DNA from 2 places in the Bradyrhizobium sp. Ken51 genome. Region 1 is predicted to be linked to the other one. Evidence: riboswitches for the same ligand, from Rfam matches in the RefSeq annotation. Region 1 holds a riboswitch; the other holds the start of a gene.
What was found. A riboswitch is a leader RNA that binds a small molecule or an ion and turns the genes downstream of it on or off. The one in region 1 is predicted to bind S-adenosylmethionine.

Region 1 (14,362 bases):
ATGCGGCTTGCCTTTTCCAGAGACGCCCCGAAGAGGGCGGCGTAAGGAGGGGCTCAAGACAGGACTGCTCGGAACGAGGCTGCTCGAAATCGGGCTCTCGGGTCGTTGATTGGGGGACTTGGGTTGAACCACAGGACGTCACGCGGCGCTTACGGGCGTGAGACCGGGATCATCGATCTCGGCCACGAGCCGCCGCTGTCCGTCGATGGTTCGGAAGCCGCCGTCATCGATCGCCGCCGTGTTTCGGTGCAATGGTTCAGCGGGACGATTCTAACCGGACTTTGCGGCGCAGCCCTGATCGGCGGCGCCGTTTTCGCTTCGCTCGATGGCGAGATGACCTTCGCCAAGGTGCCGGAGCGCGTCGAAGGCGCTCTGCGCGGCGCATTCGGCGCAGCCGATCGCGCCGCCACGCTGCACAAGAGCGACCGCCTGCCGCCCCCGAACGAATCCACGGCCTCGCGCAACATCGTGCGCGTCTCGACCGTCGCCCGCGTCGGCAACCGCGACGTGATGCGGGTGCGTCCCTTCATCCGGATTGCCGGCAATCTGTCGATGACGACGAGCGATCTGTCGGCGAAGATCCCGCCGTTCAACGCCCAGCGCCTTCTCACCGATGTCGGCTCCGATCCGAAGACGGCATCCGAGGATCCGAACAATCCGGAAGCCGTCGAACCCGACGCCGAGGTCTCGTTCGTCACCAAGGACCTCTCCCAGGTGCTGCCGAAAGCCAAGATTTCCGCAGTGGTGGCGCTCGACGACATCCTGATGCGGGTGCGCGATGCCGCCAACTGGCGCGGCAATGGCGGGGTGCGCTACGCCGCGCTCTCCAATGCTGCGGCCGACGTCTCCGGCGCGACCGGCCCGTCCGAGATCAGAAGCGCCTACGCCACCGAAGTTTCGCCGTCCGATCCCTATGCCGGCTTCGAGACGCGCGTGGTGCCGGAAAACGTCACGCTGCTGCCGAAGACCAAGGAGCAGATCACCGGCGGCAATCCCAACGGCGAACGCGTCCACGTGGTCAAGAAGGGCGACAGCGTCGCCGGCGTGCTGCGTGATCTCGGCGCCACGGCCGAGGAGATCAAGGCGATCACCGCGACACTTGGGCCGCGCGGCCGCGACGGCGGCCTGAAGGAAGGCGAGAAGCTGCGCATCCTGATGGCGCCCGCAAGCCCCGGCGCCCGTCTGCAGCCCTACCGCGTCGTGATCGCCAACGAGACCATGGTCGAGGCGATCGCGGCGCTGTCCGATCTCGGCAAATACGTCGCGGTCGACGTCTCCAGCATGAATACCGTCGCCGAGGCGGCGGCGAACGCCAACAGCGACGACGATGACGACGATGACGGCACGGGCGTGCGGCTCTATCAGAGCATCTACGAGACCGCGATGCGCAACAAAGTGCCGATGCCCGTCATCGACGACATGATCAAGATCTATTCCTACGACGTCGATTTCCAGCGCAAGGTGGCGCCGGGCGATTCATTCGACGTGTTCTACGCCGGCGAAGACGAAGGCGTGACCGCGAGCGAAAAGAACGACGTGCTGTTCGCTTCGCTCACGCTCGGCGGCGAGACCAAGAAATACTACCGCTACCAGAGCCCCGACGACGGCGTCGTCGACTACTATGACGAGACCGGCAAGAGCGCGAAGAAGTTCCTGGTGCGCAAGCCCGTCAACAACGCCATCATGCGCTCCGGCTTCGGCGGCCGCCGTCACCCCATCCTCGGCTATGTGAAGATGCATACCGGCGTCGACTGGGCCACCTCCTACGGCACGCCGATCTTCGCCTCCGGCAACGGCGTGATCGAGAAGGCCGGCCCCGAGGGCGGCTACGGCAAATACATCCGCATCAAGCATAACAACGGCTACGAGACCGCCTACGGCCACATGTCGGCCTTCGCCAAGGGCATGGAGCCCGGCAAGAAGGTGCGGCAGGGCCAGGTGATCGGCTTCGTCGGTTCGACCGGCGCGTCGACTGGCCCGCACGTCCACTACGAAATCCTGGTCAACGGCCGCTTCGTCGATCCGCTGCGTGTGAAACTGCCGCGCGGCCGCTCGCTGGAAGGCCCGATGCTGGCCGGCTTCGAGAAGGAGCGCGATCGGCTCGACGGCATGATGAGCGGCCGCGCCGGCGCGATCGCCCGGATGTCAGACGCAACCGGCGGTCCGCTGCAGGTCACCAACCGCTAAAGCCGGCGAACCGGCCGAGATCGGCCGGACACCTTCAAACACGATCCGGATTTGACGTCGTCGTGCAGGTCCGCTTGGCGCCATCACAACGTCAAGTTTCGTTTGCCAAAGCGGCATGAGGAGCGAATACTTTCCAAAAAACCGGGAGGTCTCGCCATGAAGAACAGGCTCGCCTGCGCAGCCTTCGTCGCTGCGATTGTCTCCGCAACCAGCGTTTCGGCTGAAAACTGGGAGGTCACCCGGCTCGTCCCGGGCTCGGCGTTCCACGGCGTGCACGGGCTTGCGATCGACAAGGCCGGCCATCTGTTTGCCGGCAGCGTCGCGGGCGCGGCGCTCTACGAGGTCGACATCGCCGGCGGTACCGCCAAGGTTGCAATCCCCGCTCCGATCGGAATGGCCGATGACATCGCGTTCGCGCCCGACGGCACCATGGCCTGGACCGGATTCCTGGCCGGCGATCTCTATTCGCGCAAGGGCGACGGCCCGATCAAGAAGCTCGCCAGCGGCCTTCCCGGTATCAATTCGCTCGCCTTCCGCAAGGACGGCAGGCTGTACGCCACCACCGTCTTCCTCGGCGACACGCTCTATGAGATCGACGTCGAGGGCGTCAAACCGCCGCGCCAGATCATGGAGAAGATGGGTGGCCTCAATGGCTTCGAGTTCGGTCCCGACGACAAGCTCTACGGTCCGCTCTGGTTCAAGGGGCAGGTCGCAAAGGTCGACGTCGACAAGGCCGAGCTGACCGTCGTCGCCGAGGGCTTCAAGGTCCCGGCCGCGGTGAACTTTGATTCCAAGGGCAATCTCTGGGTGGTCGACACCGCGCTCGGCCAGCTCGTTCGGGTCGATCCCAAGTCGGGCACCAAGACCATGGTCGCGCAATTGAAGCCGTCGCTGGACAATCTCGCGATCGACGACGAGGACCGAATCTACGTCTCCAACATGGCCGACAACGGCATTCAGGAGGTCGATCCGGCGACCGGCCAGGCGCGGCAGGTCATCATCGGCAAGCTCGCTTTGCCCGGCGGCATCGGCGTCACGTCAGAGAGCGGCAAGGATACGATCCACGTCGCCGACGTGTTCGCTTATCGCACGGTGGACGGCGCGACCGGCGAGGTCATCGAGAAAGCCCGCATGCACGCCGCCGGCGTCACGCTCGAATATCCGATGAGCGCGACCGCGAAGGGCAACGATGTGGTGCTGTCGAGCTGGTTCACCGGCACGGTTCAGGTGATCGACGGCAAGACCGGCGCCATCCGCGACATGCTGCACGGCTTCAAGGCGCCGCACGACGCGCTCGTGCTCGCGGACGGCAGCATTCTGGTGGCCGAGCTTGGCACCAAATCGCTGGTCCGCGTCAGCGGCGAGCACGGCAAGGACCGCACCCCGCTGATCGGCGGCCTCGAAGGCCCGGTCGGGCTCGTCGGCGGATCGAGCGGCGAGGTCTTTGTCACCGAAGCCTTCGCGGGCGTCGTGTCCAAAATCGAGACGAACGGCGAAAAGACCGTGCTCGCCAAGGACCTGAAAATGCCCGAGGGGATCGCACGCGCCAGGGACGGCAAGCTGATCGTGGCGGAGGTCGGTGCCAAGCGATTGATCGAGATCGCGCCGGAGACCGGCAAGGTCACCGAGATCGCCGCCAATCTTCCGATCGGCCTGACGGGTGCGCCCGGAGGACTGCCAACCCACATCCCGACGGGCGTCGGCATCGGGGAATCCGGCACGATCTATTTCTCTTCTGACATCGAGAACGCGATCTACAAAGTCACGAAGAAATAAGTCCCCGCAGTAGTTCGCCAACAACCCGCAAAACAAACCGCCCCGGAGAGGTCGACATCTCCGGGGCGGCTTGTGGCTTCAGGCTTCGAATGCCGGCGATCAGTTCAGCTTGCGCTTCGACACCGGCGCCTCGAACTGGGCGATCTCCGCGGTCTGCGGCGCCTTGCCGTTGAAGGTCAGCACGTTGCCTTCAGACGAGATCGCAACGCTGTCGCCGTCCTTGACGTCGCCGGCAAGGATCATCTCGGCGAGCGGATCCTGGACGTGACGCTGGATCACGCGCTTCAGCGGCCGTGCGCCGTAGGCGGGATCCCAGCCCTTGGCGGCGAGCCAGTCGCGGCCCGCAGCGTCGAGCGTCAGCACGATCTTGCGATCGGTCAAAAGCTTTTGCAGCCGCGCGAACTGGATTTCGACGATCCGGCCCATCTCGCTCCTCTGCAAGCGATGGAACAGGATGATCTCGTCGACGCGGTTGAGGAATTCGGGGCGGAAATGCCCCCGCACCATTCCCATCACCTGCTCGCGCACGGCCGAAGTGTCCTCGCCCTCCGGCTGGTTCACCAGAAACTCCGAACCGAGGTTCGAGGTCATGATGATCAGCGTGTTGCGGAAGTCGACGGTGCGACCCTGGCCGTCGGTAAGGCGGCCGTCGTCGAGCACCTGCAACAGGACATTGAAGACGTCGGGATGCGCCTTCTCGATCTCGTCGAACAGCACCACCTGGTAGGGCCGGCGCCGCACCGCTTCGGTCAGTGCACCGCCCTCGTCATAGCCGACATAGCCCGGAGGCGCGCCGATCAGCCGCGAGACCGAGTGCTTCTCCATGTACTCGGACATGTCGAGGCGAACCATCGCGGTCTCGTCGTTGAACAGATATTCGGCGAGCGCTTTCGTCAGCTCGGTCTTGCCGACGCCGGTCGGCCCCAGGAACATGAACGAGCCGGTCGGCCGGTTCGGATCCTGCAGCCCCGCGCGGGAACGGCGCACGGCGGTCGCGACCGCACGCACGGCCTCGGCCTGGCCGACGACGCGCTTGCCGAGCGAGTCCTCCATTCTCAGGAGCTTGTCCTTCTCGCCTTCCAGCATCTTGTCGACGGGCACGCCGGTCCAGCGCGAGACCACCTGCGCGATATGGTTGGCGGTGACCGCCTCCTCCATCATCTCGCCGGAGTTTTCCTTGGCCTCGATGTCTGCAAGCTGCTTTTCCAGCTCGGGGATCCGGCCATAGGCCAGCTCACCGGCCTTCTGGAATTCACCGCGGCGCTGCGCGTTGGCAAGTTCGACTCGCAAGCCGTCGAGCTCGGCCTTCAGCTTCTGGGCGTCGGAGAGCTTGTTCTTCTCCGCGCTCCAGCGTGCGGTGAGCGCCGCGGACTTCTCCTCGAGGTCGGCCAGTTCCTTCTCCAAGGTCTGCAGGCGGCTCTTCGAACCGGCATCGCTCTCTTTCTTCAATGCTTCCTGTTCGATCTTCAGCCGGATGATTTCCCGATCCATCGAATCCAGCTCTTCCGGCTTGGAATCGACCTGCATCTTGAGCCGCGCGGCCGCCTCGTCCATGAGGTCGATCGCCTTGTCCGGCAGGAAGCGGTCGGTGATGTAGCGGTTGGACAGCGTCGTGGCGGCGACCAGCGCGGAATCGGTGATCCGCACGCCATGGTGCTGCTCGTACTTGTCCTTCAGCCCGCGCAGAATGGAGATCGTATCCTCGACCGAAGGCTCGCTGACGAAGATCGGCTGGAAACGCCGCGCCAGCGCCGCGTCCTTTTCGACGTGCTTCTGGTACTCGTCGAGCGTGGTCGCGCCGATGCAGTGCAGCTCGCCGCGGGCGAGCGCAGGCTTGAGCAGGTTGGACGCGTCCATCGCGCCATCGCCCTTGCCGGCGCCGATCAGCGTGTGCATCTCGTCGATGAACAGGACGAAATTGCCCTCGCTCCCGGTCACCTCCTGGAGCACGGCCTTCAGCCGCTCCTCGAACTCGCCGCGATATTTTGCACCTGCAATCAGCGAGCCGAGGTCGAGCGACAACAGCTTCTTGTCCTTCAGGCTCTCCGGCACGTCGCCGTTGACGATGCGCAGCGCCAGGCCCTCGGCGATGGCAGTCTTGCCGACACCGGGCTCGCCGATCAGGACCGGATTGTTCTTGGTCCGGCGCGACAGCACCTGGATCGTGCGCCGGATCTCCTCGTCGCGGCCGATGACCGGATCGAGCTTGCCGTCGCGCGCCGCCTGGGTGAGGTCGCGGGCATATTTCTTCAGCGCGTCATACGCGTTCTCTGCGGTTGCGGAGTCGGCGGTCCGGCCCTTGCGCAGCGCTTCGATCGCCGCGTTGAGGTTCTGCGGGGTGACGCCGCCCTTGGCCAGGATCGCACCCGCCTCGCTGGTCTTCTCCAGCGCGAGGCCGAGCAGCAGCCGCTCGACCGTGACAAAGCTGTCGCCGGCCTTCTCGCCGGCCTTTTCGGCGGCGTCGAAAGTGCGGGCGAGCTCGGGCGCCAGATAGATCTGGCCGGCGCCGCCGCCTGAGACCTTCGGCACCTTGCTCAAGGCGTCCTCGGTCGCCTTCAGGATTGCGCGGGAATTGCCGCCGGCGCGGTCGATCAGGCCGGCAGCGAGGCCTTCATTGTCGTCCAGCAGCACTTTCAGGACGTGCAGGGTCGAAAACTGCTGGTGCCCTTCGCGCACCGCAAGCGACTGCGCGGACTGGACGAAGCCCCTGGAGCGTTCGGTATATTTGTCGATATTCATATCGTGGTCTTTCCCTCGGCCTGCCCCTGGAGCCCTCTAAGGCACTCCAAACGGCATCTTCATTGGGTTTCCGATTACCGCATTGACGTTTCTCAACCGGTAACGGTCGTTATCAGCCGGCGCTGGCGCCGGCCTGACCCAGATGTGGGAAGCGAGGCTTCGGACCGGAAGAGGCGAGTTCACAATTTCGTGCGCGGACCCGCCGCTTGGCGCCGGTGGGCCGAATCCCCTAAGTAGCGGCATGACACCTAGCGCAATGACAGCCAGCCAGACCGGCGAGATCACCGGCCTCTACCGCTACGCGATCAAGGGCCTGACGCCGGAGCCCCTGCTTCGCGTCTTCCTGCGAGCCGGCCAGACCCTGCCCGCCGACCGCCGCTACGCCATCGAGAACGGCCCCAGCGGCTTCGATCCGGAAGAGCCGCAGTGGAAGCCGAAGACCCAGTTCCTGATGCTGGCGCGGAATGAGCGGCTGGCTTCGCTCGACAGCCGGTTCGAGGACGCGACCAACCGCCTGATCATCCGCAAGGACGGCCAGATCGTCGCCAGTGGGGATCTCGAGACCGCGGCCGGGCGCGCCGCCGTCGAGGACTATTTCAGGGACAACTTTCAGCCGGAGCTGAAGGGCCCGCCCAAGGTCCTGTCCGGCCGTGACCACAGCTTTTCCGACGTCGCCCGCAAGGTCGTGTCCATCATCAATCTCGACAGCGTCCGCGCGCTCGAGACCATGCTCGGCGGCGCCGCCGTCCACCCGCTGCGCTTCCGCGCCAATCTCTACGTGAAGGGCTGGCCGGCCTGGTCCGAACTCGACCTCGTCGGCCAGACGCTGGCGATCGGACAGGCCCGGCTGCAAGTGGTCAAGCGCATCAAGCGCTGCCCGGCTACCAATGTCGACCCTGATACCGCCAGACGCGATCTCGAAATCCCGGCCGCGCTGTCGAGCAATCTCGGCCACATGGACTGCGGCATCTATGCCGAGGTGATCGCCGACGGCGACATCGGCGTGGGTGACGCGGTTGCGTTGGAAGAGCCGAAGCTGGTGTGACGCGGCGCCGGCTCCACGTACTCCGTCATTGCGAGCGCAGCGAAGCAATCCAGATATCGATCTGCTGAGACGGTCTGGATTGCCTCGTCGCTTCGTTCCCCGCAATGACGGGGAGAAGAAACCTCAATTCGGCATCACATAGGCATAGATCCGGCCGCGCGAGACCGGTGCTTCGCGGACGCGGTTGCCGTTATTGCCTGAGATCATGATCGGATTCCCTTGCGCGTCGACACCGGTGATGATGCCAACATGACCGCCCCGGCCGCCGCGCGACATGACCGCGATGGCGCCGACCTGCGGACCGGAGACGCGCGTGCCGTAATGCGCGAACGAATTCGCCATATCGGAGCCGGTGCCACGGTGACCGGTTTTCTCAAGCACCATGTTCATGAACCGCGCGCACCACAGGCTGCCGCGGCCGGTCGGATTGCCGCCGACATAGCGGCGCGCCTCGGACACGAGGCCCGACCCGCCGCCAAAGCCGCCGCTGCTCGTCGCGCTATTGGCCATGCCGCCGACATTCGCGTCAGTGGCCAGGCCACCGCCACGTCTCGTGGCGATTCGACGGCTGGCGCGCGTGGTCATCCCGCCGCTGGTAACCATTCCAGCGTTGCCGCTCATGGCCATTGCACCGCTGCCGCTCATGGCCATCCCACCGCTGCCGCTCGTGGCCATTCCACCGCTGCCGCTCATGGCCATTCCACCGCTGCCGCTCATGGCGATGCCGCCGCTATTGGCGTTCGGGTCATAGCTGGCGAAGGTGTTGCCGAAGCCGCTCGCCTGCAATTGCGCCGCGCCGCGCTCGAAGCGCGAGCTGCGTGCGTGATATCGGGAATAATGATGATGTCTGCTGGCGTGATGCGTGTAAGCGTAAGCGTACCGCTCTGTGCTATGACGATGAGGTCGTGCTGACGCCGGAAAGGCGAGTGCGGCGATCGCCGCGAAGAAAACAGCCAGCGCGACGACACAGCGCGACAGGCGAGACGCAAACAACTCGAACATTCTTCATCCTTCGTTGACACCCCCACTTCCCAATCGGCCCGTGCGGTGGCCGACATCCGCGGGCTGTATCAGTATCCCGATGTGGCGAGAACAAGACGCGGTCGCGAAGATTTTGGACGATGATTAACAAGTGTTAGCATCATATGCGCTGACCGCAGGACGGCATTCCAATGCCGCAGCCACCTCAGGGAGAAAACCGGATGCCTCACGCCCTCACGAAAGACAATTGTCGTCTCTACTTCGAAGAAGCAGGCGCGGGCACGCCGATTATTTTTCTGCACGAATTCGCGGCCGACTACACCAATTGGGAGCCGCAGATGCGCTACTTTTCGCGCGGCCATCGCTGCATCACCTATTCCGCGCGCGGCTACACGCCATCGGACGTGCCTGATGGCGAGGTCTACGGCTATACGCATTTCTATACCGATGCGCTCGCGGTGCTCGACCATCTGAAGATCGATCGCGCGCACTTCGTCGGCCTCTCGATGGGCGCCTATTCGTCGCTCCAGATCGGGCTCAACGCGCCCCAACGCGCGCTGTCGATGACGCTCGCCGGCGTCGGCTCAGGCTCGGAGATCGAGAACCTCGACGCCTGGCGCAAGCAGTGCCGCGCCAACGCGGAGCAATTCGAGATGCTCGGCTCAGCCGAAGTCGCAAAAGTCACGCGCGAGGCGCCGAGCCGGATTCCCTTCCTGGTGAAGGACCCGCGTGGCCACGCCGATTTCTACGCTGCCCTGGCGCGGCACGACGCCAAGGGATCGGCGCGGACGATGCGCGGGTTTCATGCCGGCCGTCCCTCGATCTTTACGATGACGGACGCGATCAGAGGCGCCACGAAGCCGGCACTCATCATCTGCGGCGACGAGGACGATCCGTGCGTGGGCGCAAGCCTGTTCCTGAAGAAGCATCTGCCTGCGGCGGGGCTCGCCATGTTTCCGAAGTCCGGCCACGTGCTCAATCTCGAAGAGCCCGCCCTGTTCAACGAAACGGTGGAACGGTTCGTCACGCTGGTGGAAGCGGGAAGATGGCCGGTACGCGATCCGAGATCGCTGGCGGCGCATTAGCGCTACGCTCGCAATGACGAAAAACTACTTCCTGCCGCCCCGCGTCAGCAGAAACACGCCCTGCTCGCCGAACAGATTCCACACCCACCAGGGCATCCGCAGCCGCAGCGGGCGGCCGTAGAGGTCGAGCGCCTCGGCACGTTCCATCTTGACGTCGATCGCGTCGCAGAGTTCGACGAAGTCCTTGATGGTACAGAAATGGATGTTGGCGGTGTCATACCAGCTTGCCGGCAGATTCTCCGTGCGCGGCATGTGGCCGCCGATCAGGAGCTGGAGCCGCATCTTCCAGAAGCCGAAATTCGGGAACGACACGATGGCGCGGCGGCCGATGCGCAGCAAATTCTCCAGCACCACTTTCGGCTGCCGCGTCGCCTGCAAGGTTTGCGACAGGATCACGTAGTCGAAGGCGTCATCCGGATAATTCACGAGGTCGGTGTCGGCATCGCCCTGCACCACCGCCAGACCCTTGGCGACGCAGCGGTTGACGCCCTCGCGCGACAGCTCGATGCCGCGGCCGTCGACGCCGCGGGTTTCCAGCAGTTGGAGCAGGTCGCCCTCGCCGCAGCCGACGTCGAGCACCTTCGAGCCCGGCTTGACCATCTCGGCGACCAGCACATGGTCGGCGCGAAAATCACCGGGCCGCCCGGTCGCAACGCCGCCCAGCGGCAACGCTTCCTGTACAGACATGCCTAGCCGTCCTTGTTAAGCATTCTTGGCGGCAAGCCCGCGCGCCTTGCCTGCCGACTGCAGGAAGGCACGGGCGATGTCGAAGAACTCGGGCACGTCGAGCAGGAACGCGTCGTGACCGCGATCGGTCTCGATCTCGGCGAACGACACCCGCGCACTCGACGCATTCAGCGCGTGCACCAGCGCGCGCGATTCCGAGGTCGGGAACAGCCAGTCGCTGGTGAAGGAGACCACGCAGAAGCGGGTCTGGATTCCCGCGAACGCCTTCGCCAGCACGCCGCCATGGTCGCCGGCAATGTCGAAATAGTCCATCGCGCGGGTCAGATAGAGATAGGAGTTCGCGTCGAAGCGCTCGACGAAGGACGAGCCCTGGTAGCGCAGATAGGACTCGACCTGGAAGTCGGCGTCGAACGAGAAGGTCGGCAGCTCGCGGTCCTGCATGCGCCGTCCGAATTTTCGATGCAGCGCGGCGTCCGAGAGATAGGTAATGTGCGCCGCCATCCGGGCGACAGCGAGCCCGCGATGCGGATGGATACCGTGATCGGCATAGCCGCCATGGTGCCAATCGGGATCGGCCATCACCGCCTGGCGGCCAAGCTCGTGGAACGCGATGTTCTGTGCCGAGTGTCGTGTCGAGCAGGCGATCGCCAGCGCGGAGAACACGCGGCTCGGATACGCCGCAGTCCATTGCAGCACTTGCATGCCGCCCATCGAGCCGCCGACGACCGCGAACAGCGTGTCGATGCCGAGCCGGTCGATCAGCATCGCCTGCGCGCGCACCATGTCGGGGATGGTGATGACGGGGAAATCGAGACCCCAAACCTTGCCGGTCGCGGGATTGATCGATGCCGGACCGGTCGAGCCCATGCAGCCGCCGATCACGTTGGAGCAGATGATAAAATACTCGCGGGGATCGAGCGGTCGACCGGGGCCGACCAGGGTCTCCCACCAGCCGGGCTTGCCGGTGACAGGGTGCACATTGGCGACGTGCTGGTCGCCGGTCAGCGCATGGCAGATCAGGATCGCGTTGGAGCGATCGGCATTCAGCTCACCGTAAGTCTGGTAAGCGATCTGGAACGGGCTGAGATCGACACCGCAATCCAGCCGAAGCGGCTGCTCCGTGCCGAACTGCGCGACCTGCGAGCTCGGATGATCCACCTCGTGCGACCGCTCGTCGGCGGTGATCGCGGGACTCGGAATTGACTGGACGCCAACCATCTGACCATCGACCTCGTTTGCGATCGTCGTGGTGACCGCATTGACATCAGGCCATGAAAAACCCGGCCTGAACGATAGGTTCGGCCGGGATCGAAAGGGTCCCCGGCCTGTTTAGCGAGTTTTTTAACGTGGCTGCAAGCCGGCCGGCTCAAATGACCACGGAACGGCTAAAAACTACCGTCTTGGACGGTTTTCGTCAAGTCGCGGCCCGGATCGACCAAATTCGCCTGTCGCGCCGCGGGCGGAACGGCCCCGATTTGCCTTTGCATTTCTCTTTGCTTTCGCAGCCCCGACTGCCTAATCAGGCATTCATCGCAGCGGTGACGGCTCGCCTGATCCGTATTGGAACGCCTCTCAACAGCACCTCACAGACATGTCCCAACGTCCGCCCGCGCCACCATCGCTCCAGGAATTGCGCAAGGAGATCGACGCGATCGACGAGGGCATGCATCGCCTGCTGATGCAGCGCGGCGACATCATCGACCGCCTGATCCAGGTGAAGCAGACCCAGGAGGTCGGCTCGGCGTTTCGGCCTGCGCGTGAGGCCGCCATGATGCGCGACCTCGTCCAGCGCCATCGCGGTATCCTGCCGCTCGACACCGTCGAGAGCATCTGGCGCGTCATCATCGCGACGTTCACTTACGTCCAGGCGCCGTTCTCCGTGCATGCCGATGTTTCGGCAAGCGAGCCGGCCATGCGCGATTCCGCGCGATTCCATTTCGGCTTCACCGTGCCTTACGTCGCGCATTTCAGCGCGCAGGCGGCGGTCGAGGCCGTCGCGAAGTCCAAGGGCGATCTGGCGCTGGTCTCGGCGACCTCGAGCCGCACGCCGTGGTGGCTGTCGCTGGAAGAAGCCGGCGCGCCAAAAATCATCGCGCGGCTGCCCTTCGTCGAGCGCGCCGACCATCCGGCGGCGTTGCCCGTGTTCGCAGTCTCGCGCGTCGCCGACAGCGCGCTGGTGACGGAGGTCGAGACCTTCAGCGTGCGCGTGTCGGGGTGGAACGCCGAGGTCGCGCGCGCCCTGTCACCGCTCGCCGAGATCGTGGCCGTGCCCGATACCGCCTTCGACGGCGCCGCGCTGCTGGTCTCGGTCACCGCGACGAGCAGCCTCGACAAAATCAAGGCTGCCCTGATCGAGGCGGGGGCCTCGGTGCGCTCCACGGCCCTCGTCGGCAGCCACGCAACGCGCTATACGGTGCCCCCGACCGGGTCGAAATCGTAAGTCGCGAACCGCCTGCCATTCCGGAGTTGAAGATGTCCCGCCCTGTGCCGAATCCCGGCATTCTCGATATTGCGCCCTACACGCCCGGCAAGACTCCGGTGGCAGAGCCCGGCCGCAAGGTTTTCAAGCTCTCGGCCAACGAGACGCCGTTCGGGCCCTCGCCGAAGGCGATCGAGGCGTTCAAGCACGTTGCGGATCATCTGGAAGACTATCCGGAAGGAACCTCGCGCGTGCTGCGCGAAGCGATCGGGCGCACCTTCGGGCTCGATCCCAACCGCATCATCTGCGGCGCCGGCTCGGACGAGATCCTCAATCTGCTCGCCCACACCTATCTCAGCCACGGCGACGAGGCGATCTCGACCACGCACGGCTTCTTGGTCTACCCGATCGCAACCATGGCGGTCGGCGCGAAGAATGTCGTCGCGGCCGAGAAGAACCTCACCTGCGATGTCGACGCCATCCTCAAGGCGGTGACGCCGAAGACAAAGCTGGTCTGGCTCGCCAATCCCAACAATCCGACCGGCACCTATGTGCCGTTCGATGAGGTCAAGCGCCTGCGCGCCGGCCTGCCCTCGCACGTGCTGCTGGTGCTGGACGCAGCCTATTGCGACTACGTCTCGCGTAACGATTACGAGATGGGGATCGAGCTGGTGGCGACGACCGAGAACACGGTCGTGACCCACACCTTCTCCAAGATCCATGGTCTCGCGGCGCTGCGCATCGGCTGGATGTTCGGCCCCGAGCACATCATCGACGCGGTCAACCGCATCCGCGGTCCCTTCAACGTGTCGACGCCGGCGATGTACGCTGCCGTTGCCGCGATCGAGGACACCGCACACCAGGCCATGTCGAAGCAGTTCACCGAAACCTGGCGCAACTGGCTCGCCGAGGAGATCGGCAAGCTCGGGCTGACGGTGACGCCGAGCGTTGCCAATTTCGTGCTGATCCACTTCCCGACCGAGGGCAAGACCTCGGATGCAGCCGACGCCTTCCTCACCAAGCGCGGGCTGGTGCTGCGCGGGTTAAAGAACTACGGACTGCCGCATTCGCTGCGCATGACCATCGGCACCGAGGAGGCCAACCGCCTCGTCGTCGAGGGCCTGCGCGACTTCATGGCCGGACGATGAGCGCGACCGCGCACTTCCAGCGCGTCGCGCTGATCGGCTTCGGCCTGATCGGCGGCTCGATCGCGCGCGCTGCGAAGCTCCAGGGCTTGGCTGGCGAGATCGTCACCACCGCGCGCTCGGAGAAGACGCGCGCACGCGTGATGGAGCTCGGCATCGTCGATCAGGTCGTGGGGACAAATGCGGAAGCCGTGAAGGACGCCGATCTCGTCATCCTCTGCATTCCCGTCGGCGCCTGCGGGCCGGTGGCGCAGGAGATCGCCGCGCACCTCAAGCCTGGCGCGATCATCTCCGACGT
Region 2 (14,362 bases), on a different contig from region 1:
CCGCGCAGCTTCGGCGTCACGCGGGCGCGGCCGGAGAACAGGTACCAGCCCATCACGCCGATGTTCATGCAATAGGCAATCAGCGCGCCGGCGGCGACGCCGCGCATGCCGAATTGCGGCACCGGACCGAGCCCGAGGCCGAGCGTGCCGCCGAGCACGATCTGCCAGGCCGCAGAATTGAGGATCAACAGCGACGGCAGCTTCATGTTGCCGGTGCCACGCAGGACCCCGGCCATGGTGTTGAGCAGCCAAGGCAGCACGGCGCCGCCGAAAAACACCTGGGTGTACGCGATCGCATGCGTCAGCACCTCGCCGCGGCCGCCGAGCATCTCAAGCACCTTGGGTCCGAAGATCAGCATGCCCAGCATGAAGACGAGGCCGAAGCTGATGCCGATCAGCAGCGCGTGCGCGGCGAGCGTCCCAGCACGCTCGCGATCGCCGGCGCCGAGCGCCCGCGCGATGGCGGAGGCTACCGCGCCGCCCATCGCACCGCCCGACATGGTCATGGTCAGGATCACTGTCGGAAACACCAGCGCCATCGCGGCCAGCGCTTCCACACCAAGACGTCCGATATAGGAGGTCTCCGCAATCACTGTGCAGGTACCGGCGGAGAGCGCGACAACGTTGGGCCACGCCAGTCCGAGCAACGTGCGCAGGATCGGCCCGTCCGTCAGCGCGCTCCTCACGGGGCGCGGGGGCGGCGGCAGCGGACGCTCTTGTTCATCGACCGGGATTTCGGCGATGTCTGACATGTCCTCTCCGGGCGAAGCGCCATTTGCGGCGCAGCAATGCTTAGGTGTGCCAATGAATTGGTTCGCGCGCAGGGCGCAACGAGAGGCTTGTTAGCACGACGCGCAGCGATTCCTCCTGCGCCAGGTGCAGGCGTGCCCTGCGGCAGCGCATTTCGTGGAGGAATTAACCGATGCGCCAGAGCAACGGCGGACGGCCGCCCGGTGTCGGGGACAGGTGCACGCCGATGTGCCGCCCGCATCCGGCGGCAAGCCCCTCGAACAACCCCGCCAGCACCTCGGCGCAAGCTGGGTGGTGATCGGCGACGCCGTCCATCAACTTCCAGCTCTGCTGACGGATTTCAAACGTGCCTTCGGATTGTGTCGTCTCAGCCGCATCGTCCTGCGCGACCAACAGCGCGTTGAGGAACGTCGCGAATTCGCTCGCACCGCCGCGGCCCATCGACAGCGCCGCAGCGACCTCATCGAAATATTGCATCCCGATCAGCTTGCCGGTGAGGTGCAGGAGATAACCCGCATCCTCCGGACCGAACAGCTGCACCATTACGGGCGCGGCAGTGCGCACATATTCCATGGCGTAGTTGCGATAGGCTTTTTCCAGTCGCGGTCTCGGCCAGCTTGCGACCGGCAATGCCGGAGCCGCGGCGGCATCGAACAGCGGCGCTTCGAGATGCCGCGCGAACACGAGGCGCTGGTCGAGTTCGAGCGGCTGGTCATATTGATAATAGTAGCCTTCGAGCCCGTCCTGGCCGTCGACGCTCTGCTTGGTGCAGACGAACCCCAATCTGATATCGCCGAGCGCGACACCGTTGTTGGCGTGCCAACCGCGCAGCATTGCGCGTGAGACTTCGCCCGGCACTCCGCAGATCGCGGTGCCCTTCCAGATCCAGCGCGGCGGCGGATAGCGGATCCAGGCTTTGCGGTCGCTCTCATACATGTATTCGACGTGCACCCCGCCGATCCAGTTCGAGAGGTAGTGATATTGCGCGGCCGCCACAGCGGGCGGCAGATGGCTCAGCCCGAGCTTCTCCAGCCCCGGCAGGAAGCGCTCCTGCTGCTGGCGGCGAAACACGCGAAACACGAACTCCGCAGCATCTGCCGTGCCGCGCCGCGTGACCACGGTGAGGATCAGGCCGGTAAAATAGGCGTGATAGAGATCGGCAACCGCGCGCCAGCGTTTCCATTGAGCTTCCTGCGCGGGGTCTGATGCGGCGGCCATGTTCGCTCCCGATCGTTGTTTTGATCGAGTGTGTCACTGCATCCGGTGAGGGACAAGCTGAGCCGCACGCAGGGCGCCCTGCACGCCGGCTCGCCAATTCCGCATCACGAATTTTGCGAGGCTTAGTTTTGCGCAGCTTTGGCGGCACGCTCGCGCTCGACGCGCTCGGTCACGTCACGGGCCATCGCCACCGATCCCTGCACCACTCCAGCGGCGTCCCGCACCAGCGCGAAGGTCATCTCGATGTAGAGCTTGCGTCCGTCCTTGTGCAGCGCGCGGGTCAGTGTCGGCTTGCCCGCAAGCTTCATCGCGCCGCTGGCAAGCGCGGCCTCGAAGCCTTTCCAGTGCGCGGCGCGCAGATGTTCGGGAATGATCAGGTCGAGATTCTGGCCCAGCGCTTCGTCCGCGGAGAAGCCGAACAGTGCGGACGATGCGCGATTCCAGCGCATGATCGTGCCGGAGCGATCCGAATAGATCAGCGCGTCTGCAACGTCGTCGAGAATTTTTGCGTCCAGTTGGGATTGATCTGTCATTTCGCCACCTCGGACGTAGCCCGGATTTCGCTTCTCATCCTGACACAGATTCGGTGTCATCGCCCGACTCTATCGGGCGATCCAGTATTCCAGAAGCGGATGTCATCGAACCGATAGGTTGCGGCGTACTGGATGCCCCGGTCAAGCCGGGGCATGACAGCGGAGGTGAGGCTATCGCTACACCCGGAAATGCTTGCTCAGCTTCAGCCCCTGGGCCTGGTAATTCGAGCCGATACGCTGGCCGTACATGGCGTCGGGGCGAGCCAGCATCTTCTCGTAGACGAGGCGGCCGACGATCTGGCCGTGCTCGAGGATGAACGGCACCTCGCGCGAGCGCACTTCGAGCACGGCGCGCGAGCCCAGCCCGCCGGCACCGGCATAGCCGAAGCCGGGATCGAAGAATCCGGCATAATGCACGCGGAACTCGCCGACCAGCGGATCGAACGGCACCATCTCCGCGGCGTAATCGGGCGGCACCTGCACCGCCTCTTTCGACGCCAGGATATAGAACTCGCCGGGATCGAGGATCAGGCTGCCGTCGGGACGGGCCGAGATCGGCTCCCAGAACTCGTCGACGGAATAGCCGGCGCGACGATCGACGTCGATCACGCCGGTGTGGCGCTTGGCGCGATAGCCGACGAAGCCGCCGCTCTTCTCGCCGGAAAGGTCAACAGAGACGGCGACGCCGCCGGTGAGATCGGCATCGTCGATATCGACGAGACGCTCGGTCGCGTGCAACGCCTCAAGGTCGTCGATGTTGAGGATGGCGTCGCCGGTGCGGAAGCGCACCTGCGACAGGCGCGAGCCTTCGCTGACCAGCACCGGGAACGTCTTCGGGCTGATCTCGGCATAGAGCGGGCCGTGATAGCCGGCGCCGATCATGTCGAAGCGGCGGGTGCCATCGGCGATCACGCGGGTGAAGACGTCGAGCCGGCCGGTCGAGCTTTTCGGGTTGGCGGCCGCGACGATCTCCGGCGGCAGCGCGAGGCTTTCGAGCAGCGGCACGATGTAGACGCAGTTGGTCTCCAGCACTGCGCCGTCGGCGAGGCTGAACTCGTGCAGCTTCAACTCGTCGATGCGCTCGGCGACGGTGGCGCCGGGACCGGGCAGGAAGCTGGCGCGAACGCGATAGGCGATGTCGCCGAGGCGAAGGTCGAGGCTCGCCGGCTGGATCTGGCTCTCGACGAAATCGTATGCGGGCAGGATGAGACCGCCCTCCGCCATCGCCGCGATCATGCGGTCGGGCAGGATACCATTGGCGTCGGCGGCAACCGTGAACGTCAACCGGGGGTCCTCATAGGGGTCCAATTCATCCCGACACACGGGGAAATAATAGCGTTTTACGGCTATCCGATGGACGTCTTGACGGAAAGGGCATTGCGGAATATGAGCATGACTTATCCCGTGGTGATTTGAGCCGGCCGGCTTGCAGCCACGTTAAATAAGTCGCTAAACAGGCCGGGGACCTCTGTGATCCCGGCCCGTGGAGATATTCCAGGCCGGTTTTTTTGTGACCATTTCGATGGTCACGCAGAGGAGATCCTATGTCGAAGCCCCCGGCGCCCACCGCGCACTACCGTCCCGAAACCCGCCTGGTCCATTCCGGCACCCTGCGCTCGCAATATGGCGAGACCTCGGAGTCGCTGTTCCTGACCCAGGGCTACGTCTACAACAGCGCCGAGGAGTGCGAGGCGCGGTTCAAGGGCGAGGACCCCGGCTTCATCTATTCACGTTACTCCAATCCGACCATTGCGATGTTCGAGCGCCGCATGATCGAGCTCGAAGGTGCCGAAGCGGCACGTTCGGCCGCGACCGGCATGGCCGCGGTGACGACAGCGATCCTGGCGCCGCTCAAGGCCGGCGATCACGTCGTGGCCTCGCGCGCGCTGTTCGGCTCGTGTCTCTACGTCGTGCAGGATTTGCTGCCGCGCTACGGCATCGAGACCACGCTCGTCGACGGCCTCGATCTCGACCAGTGGCAGCGCGCCATGAAGCCGAACACCAAGACGTTCTTCCTGGAGAGCCCGACCAATCCGACGCTCGACGTGCTCGACATTCCCGGCATTGCCGAGATCGCACACAGCGGCGGCGCGCGGCTCGTCGTCGACAACGTGTTCGCCACCCCGATCTGGCAGAGCCCGCTCGCGCTCGGCGCCGACGTCGTGGTCTATTCGGCGACCAAGCACATTGACGGCCAGGGCCGCTGTCTCGGCGGCATCATCCTGTCCTCGGAAGCGTTCATCGCCGAGCACATCCATAATTTCATGCGCCAGACCGGCCCGTCCATCTCGCCATTCAACGCCTGGGTCCTGCTCAAGGGCCTGGAGACGCTCGCCGTGCGCGTGCGCGCGCAGACCGAGACGGCGGCGCGCATCGCGGACGTGCTGGCGAGCCATCCGAAGATTTCGCGGCTGGTGTTTCCCGGCCGCGCCGATCATCCGCAGGCTGCATTGGTGAAGAAGCAGATGCGCGGCGGCTCGACGCTGGTCGGTCTCGAGGTCAAGGGCGGCAAGCAGGCGGCGTTCCGCGTGCTCAACGAGCTCAAGCTGGCCAAGATCTCGAACAATCTCGGCGACGCCAAGAGCCTCGTCACGCATCCCGCGACCACGACGCATCAACGTTTGAAGCCAGAGGACCGTGCCGCGCTCGGCATCAGCGAGGGCTTCATCCGCTTCTCGGCGGGGCTGGAGCACGCGGATGATCTGATCGAGGATCTGACCGCCGCACTGGAGAAGGCGTGAATTATTGTCGTCCCGGCGAAGGTCGGGACCCATAACCACAGGAAGCAGTTTGGCGAAGACCCAGAGTTAAGGGGCGCGGCACGAACACCGCGCACCATTGATGGATCACGCGGTATGGGTCCCGGCCTTCGCCGGGACGACAAGTCACATCGGCCGGTACGTCCGCACGTCCCCGGGCACGTTGACGCCGAGCTTGATCTGGCCGACGGAGCGGATGATGTCGTCGCCGAGGAGCTGGGCGAAGCAGGCATAACCCCAATCGTTCATGTGCAGGCCATCGGCGATCACGAAGCTCTCGACCGGAATCGATTGCTTCTCGTGCCAGTCGCGCATCACCTCGAAGCGCGGGAAGATGCCGACGTGACGGAGCTCGGCGACCTTGCCGAGCAGCTTCACCATCTTGCCGGCGCTGTCCGCGCGCTGGTTGACGGCGGGCGAATATTGCGGATCGACGAGCACGACGTCAGTACCGCCGGCAGCCTGGATGCTGGCGATGCCGTCCTCCACGAGCTTGGCCGTCTCGCCGGGATCGAGATTGCGCAGCACGGCATTGGTGCCGACCTGCCAGATCACCAGATCCGGATGCACATCGATCACCTCTTTCTGGAGGCGCTTCATCATCTCGGGCGCGTCCTCGCCGCCGACGCCGGCATTGACGACGGTGATGTCCGCGGTCGGATAGTGCCGGTGCAGCTGTGCGGCAAGGCGATTGGGATAGTTGAACTCAGGCGAGCTCGCGCCGAATCCCGCGGTCGACGACGAGCCGAATGCGACGATGACGACGGGCTGGCCGGCGACGAGCTTGCCCGCGACGTGCGGCAGCGAGCCCATTGCCTTCGAGCCGCCCTTCGGCGACAGGCAGGGGACGCGGCTGAAAATGTCGCCGGCGGATTTCGCGACCTGCTTCACCTTGTCGATGGCGCGCGCCGTAATGCCACGCTGGTCGGGGGACGTCGCTGCGACGGTGGTCTGGGACGGCGAAGCGGGAGCCGGATTAGCCGACTGCTGCGGGGCCGGCGTTGCTTGCGCGGCCTGCGTCTGCGCGTGCGACTGCGAGGCCGGACTCAGCACCAGCAGCAGCGCTGCTGCGGGCACAGCCAGCCATGCCGTCAGGCAAAAAGGGCGGAGAGAACTCATTAACGCTAGACCTCAATTTTGCTGCTGGGCCGGCTCCAGATGGGCAGCGTCGATCACGAACTGTGCCAACGCCCGGCCAAGGCAATCATGGACCTGTTTCGCCAGCTCAGGCCCGCGCGACGGGCTGAACAGGTCGAACTGCCCCTGATCATTCCACTGCCGCATGATCGCGAAACGATCGAACAGCGGAATATCGTGCTCCTGCGCCACCACCCGCATATTGTCGAGGTATGGCGGCGCCGAGATCATGGTTTCGGTACGCGGACTGTACTGCAAATTCATCAAGACGACGTCAGCCCCTGCCTTTTGCAACGCAACAACCCCTTCGGTCACCGCGCCACGAAAATCGTCGGGATCAATGGCTCGGATAGCATCCACGGTCCCGGTCTGCCAGATGACCAAAGTAGGCGCTTTTGCTTCCATCAGCTTAACGAAGCTGGCGGCCGCCTCCTCCGCCGTTTTCTTGCTCTGTATTTCTACGGAGACGTGCACCGCCTCGGACGGCGGCAGCTTGTCCTTCAGAATGGCTTGCATCCGCGCGGGATAAGAGGCGTCCTCGGAAGCCGGAATCGTGGTCGAACGGCTGCCGATGACCAGGATTTCGAGCGGCTTGCCGGCCTTGATGGCATCGGCGACCTTGGGAAGCTGGCTTTCGCTGCTGAGCAGATAGGATGGCAATTCACAGGCTGCAGGCGCGGCTGAAGCAGCAGACGCAGCATCGCCCGCGCGCGCCGGAGGCGCGGCGAGACCACCGCACAGCAGGATCAGGCTCAGGAAAACCTTCGCCTTCATCAGCCCCCTCCCGCCATATCGGCGCTGCCGACGGCGCTTTTGGTTTTCGAACCGCTCTTATCAGCCACCCGCTTGTACCACGAAATCAGCCAGGCCATGGCCCACATGATCAGGATTCCGGAGAGACTAATTAGCGCATGCATGACCGGGCCGCCCGAGACCTCGGCCAGGATGAAATGGCCCGCAAAGGCGAGGAAGACGCCGAGACAGAATATCTCCAGGGAATGCGAGCCGCACAGGATCAGCGGCCGCAGCCAGGGCGATTTCAGGCCCGGCCAGTCCCGCGGCAGGACGCGCACGGTGAGCGCGGCCAGCGCCAGGAAATGCGTGAAGCGCAGCACGTCGAGGTCGGCCTTGTCGATCGGATACATCCACTGCTCGAGCCGCTTCGGCATGAAGTGGGAGAGCTGCGGCACATACCAGGTCAGCGTCACGTAGAATGCCGCGACCAGATAGGCGATCGCGATCCACATCGTCACCCGCGAAGCCAGAATGCGCGACATCCGGCGCGCCCCCCCGAGCGCGCACCATGCCCCGAACACGAACAGCAATTGCCAGGCGAAGGGATTGAAGGCCCAGAAGCCGTTCGGATAGGCCGACAGATAGAGGTCGTATTCCCAGGTCACCGCGTAGAGCGCGACCGAGAGACCGAGCGTCACATCGGGGCGCCATTTCATCAGCCACAGGATCAAGGGCAGCGCCAGCATCAGCACGATATAGAGCGGCAGCACGTCCATGTTGACGGGACGGAAGCGCAGCAGCAGCGCCTGCACGATCGTGACGTCGGGCTGCTTGAGGAAATCCATGATGCCCATCTCTTCGGTGTAGAGCGGGTTCTCGAACCTGGTCGCGACGTAGGAGATTTCGGCAAGGAAGATCGTGAACAGGAAGACGTGGGCGACATAGATCTGCCAGACGCGCCGCAGGATGCGCGCGGTGGCGACGACGATGCCGGACTCCAGCATCGCCCGACCGTAGACGAAGGCGGCGGTATAGCCGGAGATGAAGATGAAGATCTCGGTGGCGTCGCTGAAGCCGTAATTGCGGATCGTGAACCAGGTGAGAAGGCTCGGCGGCAAATGGTCGATGAAGATCAGCCACAGCGCGAGGCCGCGGAACAGGTCGAGCCGGAGCTCGCGCTCGCCGATGGCGGGCAGCGAAATGGCCGGCGCGGCCGCGCGCCGCTTCGTCCCCGCGGACTTGGCCTCCACAGGCTTAGCAGTTCCCGCGATCGTCGATCCCGTCACTTGGTCGGCAATGGTCATCGGGGGCCTAAAAACCCTTCCGCAAATCGCGACGTGGCAAGGAGTGTACCGGTCCGGCCGTCATCTCGCAAAGCGACCGGATCACATGCAAATACATTTGCAAGTACATTTGGACGTGTACTTCCCTGCGAATTCTGGCGGGACGATGTCGCTAAAGCCGCCTCCGGCGTTTGGTTCCCGGGCGGATTTCGGTATGATGGCAATCATGTACCGCGCCGTGACCCGCCAGATCGAAGTGACCGTCGAGCCGAACTTTGTTCCGGAGCAGTCGTCGGCCGACCGCTCCCGTTATTTCTGGGCCTACACCATCGTCATCACCAATTCCGGCGACGAGACCGTGCAGCTCAAGACGCGGCACTGGATCATCACCGACGCCACCGGGCGGCAGCAGGAGGTGAAGGGCGAGGGCGTGGTCGGCGAGCAGCCGACGCTCGCCCCCGGCGAACGCTTCGAATACACCTCCGGCGTACCGCTCACGACCGCCTCGGGCTTCATGACCGGCCGCTACCAGATGGTCAGCGCAACCGGCGAGCGCTTCGAGATCGACGTGCCGACGTTCTCGCTGGACAGCCCGGACAACAAGCGGGTGTTGAATTAGCGCGGTGTCGTACGGTGTACGAGCGCCTGGCACGCGGCTTCCCCGAACCTCGTCATTGCGAACGCAGCGAAGCAATCCAGAGTCTTTCCTCGGAGAGATCCTGGATTGCTTCGCTCCGCTCGCAATGACGGAGGGGCAGCCTACGCGTCTTCCACGCCCGCCTCATCCGGTGTGAACTCGTACACCGACGAGCAGAACTCGCAGGTGACGACGACCTTGTCGTCCTTGACCATCGCGGCGCGGTCGTCGGGCGAAAAGCTCTTCAACATCGATGCGACCGCATCGCGCGAGCAGGAGCATTGCGCCTTCAAGGCCAGCGGATTGAACACGCGCACGCCGCGCTCATGAAAGAGACGGTAGAGCAGCCGCTCGCCGGACAGCTCGGGATCGATCAGCTCGACGTCTTCGACGGTTTCGATCAGCGAGCGCGCCTCGACCCAGGCATCGTCTTCAGCGACGGCATGCACTTCGACGCCTTCGGGCGCATCGCCGGGATGCAGATCGGCCTGCCGCGCGCGCTCGGGCGCCTTCGGCAGGAACTGCATCAGCATGCCGCCGGCACGCCAGCGATGCTTGCCGCCGTCGTTCGAACGCCACTCCTCGCCCACCGCGAGACGCACGCGGGTCGGGATCTGCTCGGAGCGCAGGAAATATTCGTGAGCGGCGTCTTCGAGGCTGCCGCCGTCGAGCGCGACCAGGCCCTGGTAGCGGCTCATGTCGGGGCCCTGGTCGATCGTCATGGCGAGATGACCGTGGCCCAGCAGCGCGCCGGAATCTTTTGCATCCCCGAGGCGCGCGGCGTCGTAGCGGGCATAGGCGCGCAGGCGATCCGGCGCCTGGTAGTCCACGACCAGGAACGACACCGGACCGTCGGTCTGGGCCTGGAGGATGAAGCGGCCCTCGAATTTCAGCGAGGAGCCGAGCAGCGTAGTCAGCACGATGGCCTCGCCGAGCAGCTTGCCGACCGGCGCGGGATAATCGTGCCTGGTCAGGATCTCGTCGAGCGCCGAACCAAGCCGCACCAGGCGACCGCGCACGTCGAGCGCGTCGACCTCGTAGGGCAGCACGGCGTCATCGATCGGAACTGCGGATGGCGCGCGAACCGGGCCTTCGGGCCCGGTTTTCATGTCTGGGGATTGGGAAACCATGGCGCTTTATCTGGGGTCGGAAGGCGGAATTGGAAGGGGGGCGGGCTGAGTGTTCCAGGCAACGATTGGATCGCAAACAAGCGCGGCACACTCAGTGTCGTCCTGGCTTTCGCCAGGACGACGATCCAAACCTGCTTCATCGGCCGCGTTACTTCACCGCGTCGAAGCACCAGGCCAGAATGCCCTTCTGTGCGTGCAGGCGGTTTTCGGCCTCGTCGAACACGACGGATTGCGGACCGTCGATCACCTCGTCGGTGACTTCCTCGCCGCGATGGGCGGGCAGGCAGTGCATGAACAGCGCATCGGGCTTGGCCAGCGACATCAGCTGGGCATTGACCTGATATGGCTTGAGCACGTTATGGCGGTGCTCGCCTTCCTTGTCGCCCATCGACACCCAGGTGTCGGTTACGACACAATCGGCGCCGCGCACGGCCGCTTCGGCATCCGTACCGAGCATGATCGGCGCGCCGGTCGCCTTGATGAAGTCGCGCATCGCCTTTTTCGGCGCGAGCTCCGGCGGCGTCGCGACATTGAGCTGGAACTTGAAGCGCTCGGCGGCGTGCGCCCAGGACGCCAGCACGTTGTTGTCGTCGCCGGTCCAGGCCACGGTCCTGCCCTCGATCGGGCCGCGATGTTCCTCATACGTCATGAGGTCGGCCATCACCTGGCAGGGATGCGAGCGCCGCGTCAGGCCGTTGATGACGGGTACGGTGGCGTTCGCCGCAAGCTCCAGCAGGGCATCGTGATTAAGGATGCGGATCATGATGGCATCGACATAGCGCGACAGCACGCGCGCGGTGTCGGCGATGGTCTCGCCGCGGCCGAGCTGCATCTCGGCGCCGGTGAGCATGATGGGCTCGCCGCCGAGCTGGCGCATGGCGACGTCGAAAGACACCCGCGTCCGTGTCGAGGGGCGCTCGAAGATCATCGCCAGCGTCTTGCCTTCGAGCGGCCTGACCGGCTGATGCGCCTTCTGCTTCGCCTTCATCGCGGTGGACGCGGCCAGCATGCGCTTGAGCTCCAACAGCGGCAGCTCGTTGATATCGAGGAAGTGCTTCGGTGTTTTCTTGGGTGTTTTGTCGGGCGACTTGTTCATCAGCTTGCCGCCCGCTTGTTGCCGGACAACGCCGTGCAGGCGCGCTCGAGCCGCCCGACGCTGTCCTCGATCTCGGCTTCGGTGACGATCAAAGGAGGCAGGAAACGCACGACATTGTCGCCGGCGCCGACGGTGAGCAGCTTTTCAGCGCGCAAGGCGGCAACGAGATCGCCTGAAGGCACCACGGCCTTGATGCCGATCAGGAGGCCCTCGCCGCGCACTTCGCTGACGACATCGCCATGACGGTCGATCACGGAGGCGAGCTTCTGCTTGAGCAGCAGCGACATCCTCTGCACGTGGTCGAAGAAGCCGGGCTTGAGCATGACGTCGAGCACGGCGTTTGCCGCCGCGATCGCGAGCGGGTTGCCGCCGAAGGTCGAGCCGTGGGAGCCGGGCCCCATGCCGGCAGCCGCGTCTGCAGTCGCGAGCACCGCGCCGATCGGGAAGCCGCCGCCGAGCGCCTTAGCCAGCGACATCACGTCGGGGGTGACGCCGGTGCGACGATGCGCGAACAGATCGCCGGTGCGGCCCATGCCGGTCTGCACCTCGTCGAAGGCGAGCAGCAGGCCCTTGTCGTCGCAGAGCTGGCGCAACGCCCTGAGGAAGGCGGGCGTTGCCGAACGCACGCCGCCCTCGCCCTGGATCGGCTCGATCAGGATGCCGGCGGTGTGCGGACCGATCGCCTTTTTCACGGCCTCGATATCGCCATGCGCAACCTGGTCGAAGCCCTCCATCGGAGGGCCGAAACCTTCGAGATATTTTGCCGAACCCGTCGCAGCCAGCGTCGCCAGCGTGCGGCCGTGGAAGGCGCCTTCGAACGTGATGATGCGATAGCGCTCCGGATGCCCGTTGGAGAAGTGATGATGGCGGACCAGCTTGATCACACCTTCCAGCGCCTCGGCGCCGGAATTACAGAAGAACACGAAGTCCGCGAAACTTTCATTGCACAGGCGCGCGGCGAGCTTTTCGCCGTCCGGGCTCTGGAACAGGTTCGACATGTGCCAGAGCTTAGCGGCCTGCTCCTGCAACGCCGCGACCAGCGCCGGATGGGCATGACCGAGCGCATTCACCGCCACCCCGGAGGTGAAATCGAGATAGCGCTCGCCATTGGTCGCGATCAGCCAGCAGCCTTCGCCACGCTCGAAACCGAGGTCGGACCTGGCGAAAACGGGGAGCAAATGCGGCGCTACGCTGTTAGTCATGACGATCACTTGAATGTTGCGGACGGTGTGCGTGCATTGCGCAACGCACCATCGACCGGCCCGGAAAACGAAACGTGCCGCCTCTTGAGGGCGGCACGCACGACTATCTTAGGCCCGGTGAAACCGGTGTCAATGCCGCCCGGAAAGCCTCGCGAAACGCTGGATCCGTAGTCTTGCGGTGCCGATTTTGCGGGATTTCACCACGGAACATGTGGAAGCGAGTCGGCGGACTCTTGCGCGGGAGTCACGCCATATTGTAGCGTTTGGATTGTCAGATACGACATCTCGTGCAGTGGTTCTGATCTCTAAGTCCTTATGTACCGGCGTAAACGTTCGGGCGTTCTAGTCACGCCCGGCGAGCCTTAAGGGATTCTGGCGGCACGGGTTTTTGAAGGCTTAGGCATTCGCTGCGAGGCCCCAGGATGGCTGGCGCGCAGCGAGGGAAAGGGTGCAATGACGGTTTTGACCTGGTCCGATGATCGCGTCGAGCAGCTGAAAAAGCTCTGGGAGGCCGGACTTTCGGCCAGCCAGATCGCGGCGGAGCTCGGCAATGTGACCCGCAATGCCGTGATCGGCAAAGTGCACAGGCTCGGCCTTTCGGGCCGCGCCAAGAGCCCGTCATCGGCAGCGCCCCGGCCGCGCAAGGCGCGCCCCGCGCAGCACATGATGCGGGTGAGCCGCCCGATCTCGCGCGGCAACACCGCGCTGGCGCAGGCCTTCGAGGTCGAGGCTGAGCCGGATCCGGTCACCTACGACAACGTGGTGCCGATGAGCCAGAGGCTGTCGCTGCTGGAATTGAACGAGGCGACCTGCCACTGGCCGGTCGGCGATCCCTCGAGCCCGGACTTCTTCTTCTGCGGTGGCCGGGCGCTGTCCGGCCTGCCCTATTGCGCCCAGCACTCGCGCGTTGCCTACCAGCCGGCGTCCGATCGGCGCCGCGCACCGGTGAAGCCGGGTCCGCGGTAAGTCAGTTTCGATTTCAGGATCGAGCCGTGACGCGATGACGGCTCAAAAATAATGAATGTCGTCCCGGCGAAGGCCGGGACCCATACTCCGAGCACGTAGTTGTTGTGCGAAAGGGTAACTCCGAGTCTTCGCCAAACCGCGCCCTGTGGTTATGGATCCCGGCCTTCGCCGGGACGACATCGGAGATTGTGGCGGCAGCGCTAGATCACCTGCCAACATCACACCGCAAAATCTCCTACACCTGCTCCGCCTTGGCAAACCGATCATCCAGCGCGTAGCCGGCGCCGCGGACGGTGCGGATCGGGTCCTGCTCGCGGCCGAGGTTGAGCAGCTTGCGCAGGCGGCCGATATGTACGTCGACGGTCCGCTCGTCGATATAGATGTCGCGGCCCCAGACGCTGTCGAGCAATTGCTCGCGCGAGAACACCCGGCCCGGATGCTCCAGGAAGAACTCCAGCAGGCGATATTCGGTCGGACCGAGATCGATCGGCCGACCCGAGCGCGCCACGCGGCGCTTGTCGCGGTCGAGCTCAATGTCGCCAAAAGCAAGTACGGTGGCGAGCCGCTCGGGGCTCGCGCGCCGCAGCAGGCCTTTCACGCGCGCCAGCAGCTCCGGCACCGAGAACGGCTTGACGATGTAATCGTCGGCGCCGGTCGCAAGACCCCGCACCCGCTCGCTCTCCTCGCCGCGCGCGGTGAGCATGATGATCGGGAGCTGCTTGGTCTCGGGACGGGTGCGAAGCCGCCGGCACAATTCGATGCCTGACAGGCCCGGCAGCATCCAGTCGAGCACGATCAGATCGGGGATGTGCTCCTTGAGGCGGGTGTCGGCGTCGTCGCCGCGCATCACCGTCTCGACGTCATAGCCATCGCCTTCGAGGTTGTAGCGGAGAAGCTCGGTCAGAGCTTCCTCGTC

Region 2: linked by a shared signal. The riboswitch ahead of AC0L27_RS30215 (O-succinylhomoserine sulfhydrylase) and the one ahead of metX (homoserine O-acetyltransferase MetX) in region 1 are both predicted to bind S-adenosylmethionine.

The regions. Positions count from the first base shown of each region.
Region 1 covers NZ_JBVVPB010000003.1:296,176-310,537, forward strand. Annotated here, with positions in the region: gene AC0L27_RS08395 (M23 family metallopeptidase) at 124-2,187, shown strand; gene AC0L27_RS08400 (NHL repeat-containing protein) at 2,344-3,963, shown strand; gene clpB (ATP-dependent chaperone ClpB) at 4,063-6,702, opposite strand; gene AC0L27_RS08410 (MOSC domain-containing protein) at 6,959-7,747, shown strand; gene AC0L27_RS08415 (TIGR02594 family protein) at 7,871-8,749, opposite strand; gene AC0L27_RS08420 (alpha/beta fold hydrolase) at 8,950-9,813, shown strand; gene metW (methionine biosynthesis protein MetW) at 9,838-10,500, opposite strand; gene metX (homoserine O-acetyltransferase MetX) at 10,516-11,718, opposite strand; SAM riboswitch at 11,809-11,888, opposite strand; gene AC0L27_RS08435 (chorismate mutase) at 12,092-12,940, shown strand; gene hisC (histidinol-phosphate transaminase) at 12,973-14,067, shown strand; gene AC0L27_RS08445 (prephenate/arogenate dehydrogenase family protein) at 14,064-14,362, shown strand, end outside.
Region 2 covers NZ_JBVVPB010000023.1:82,539-96,900, forward strand. Annotated here, with positions in the region: gene AC0L27_RS30195 (MATE family efflux transporter) at 1-752, opposite strand, end outside; gene AC0L27_RS30200 (hypothetical protein) at 916-1,968, opposite strand; gene AC0L27_RS30205 (PAS domain-containing protein) at 2,091-2,501, opposite strand; gene AC0L27_RS30210 (2'-deoxycytidine 5'-triphosphate deaminase) at 2,679-3,785, opposite strand; SAM riboswitch at 3,896-3,975, shown strand; gene AC0L27_RS30215 (O-succinylhomoserine sulfhydrylase) at 4,046-5,242, shown strand; gene AC0L27_RS30220 (SGNH/GDSL hydrolase family protein) at 5,387-6,379, opposite strand; gene AC0L27_RS30225 (SGNH/GDSL hydrolase family protein) at 6,392-7,171, opposite strand; gene AC0L27_RS30230 (OpgC domain-containing protein) at 7,171-8,436, opposite strand; gene apaG (Co2+/Mg2+ efflux protein ApaG) at 8,642-9,034, shown strand; gene AC0L27_RS30240 (Hsp33 family molecular chaperone) at 9,175-10,182, opposite strand; gene argF (ornithine carbamoyltransferase) at 10,331-11,278, opposite strand; gene AC0L27_RS30250 (aspartate aminotransferase family protein) at 11,278-12,480, opposite strand; gene AC0L27_RS30255 (GcrA family cell cycle regulator) at 12,934-13,446, shown strand; gene phoB (phosphate regulon transcriptional regulator PhoB) at 13,682-14,362, opposite strand, start outside.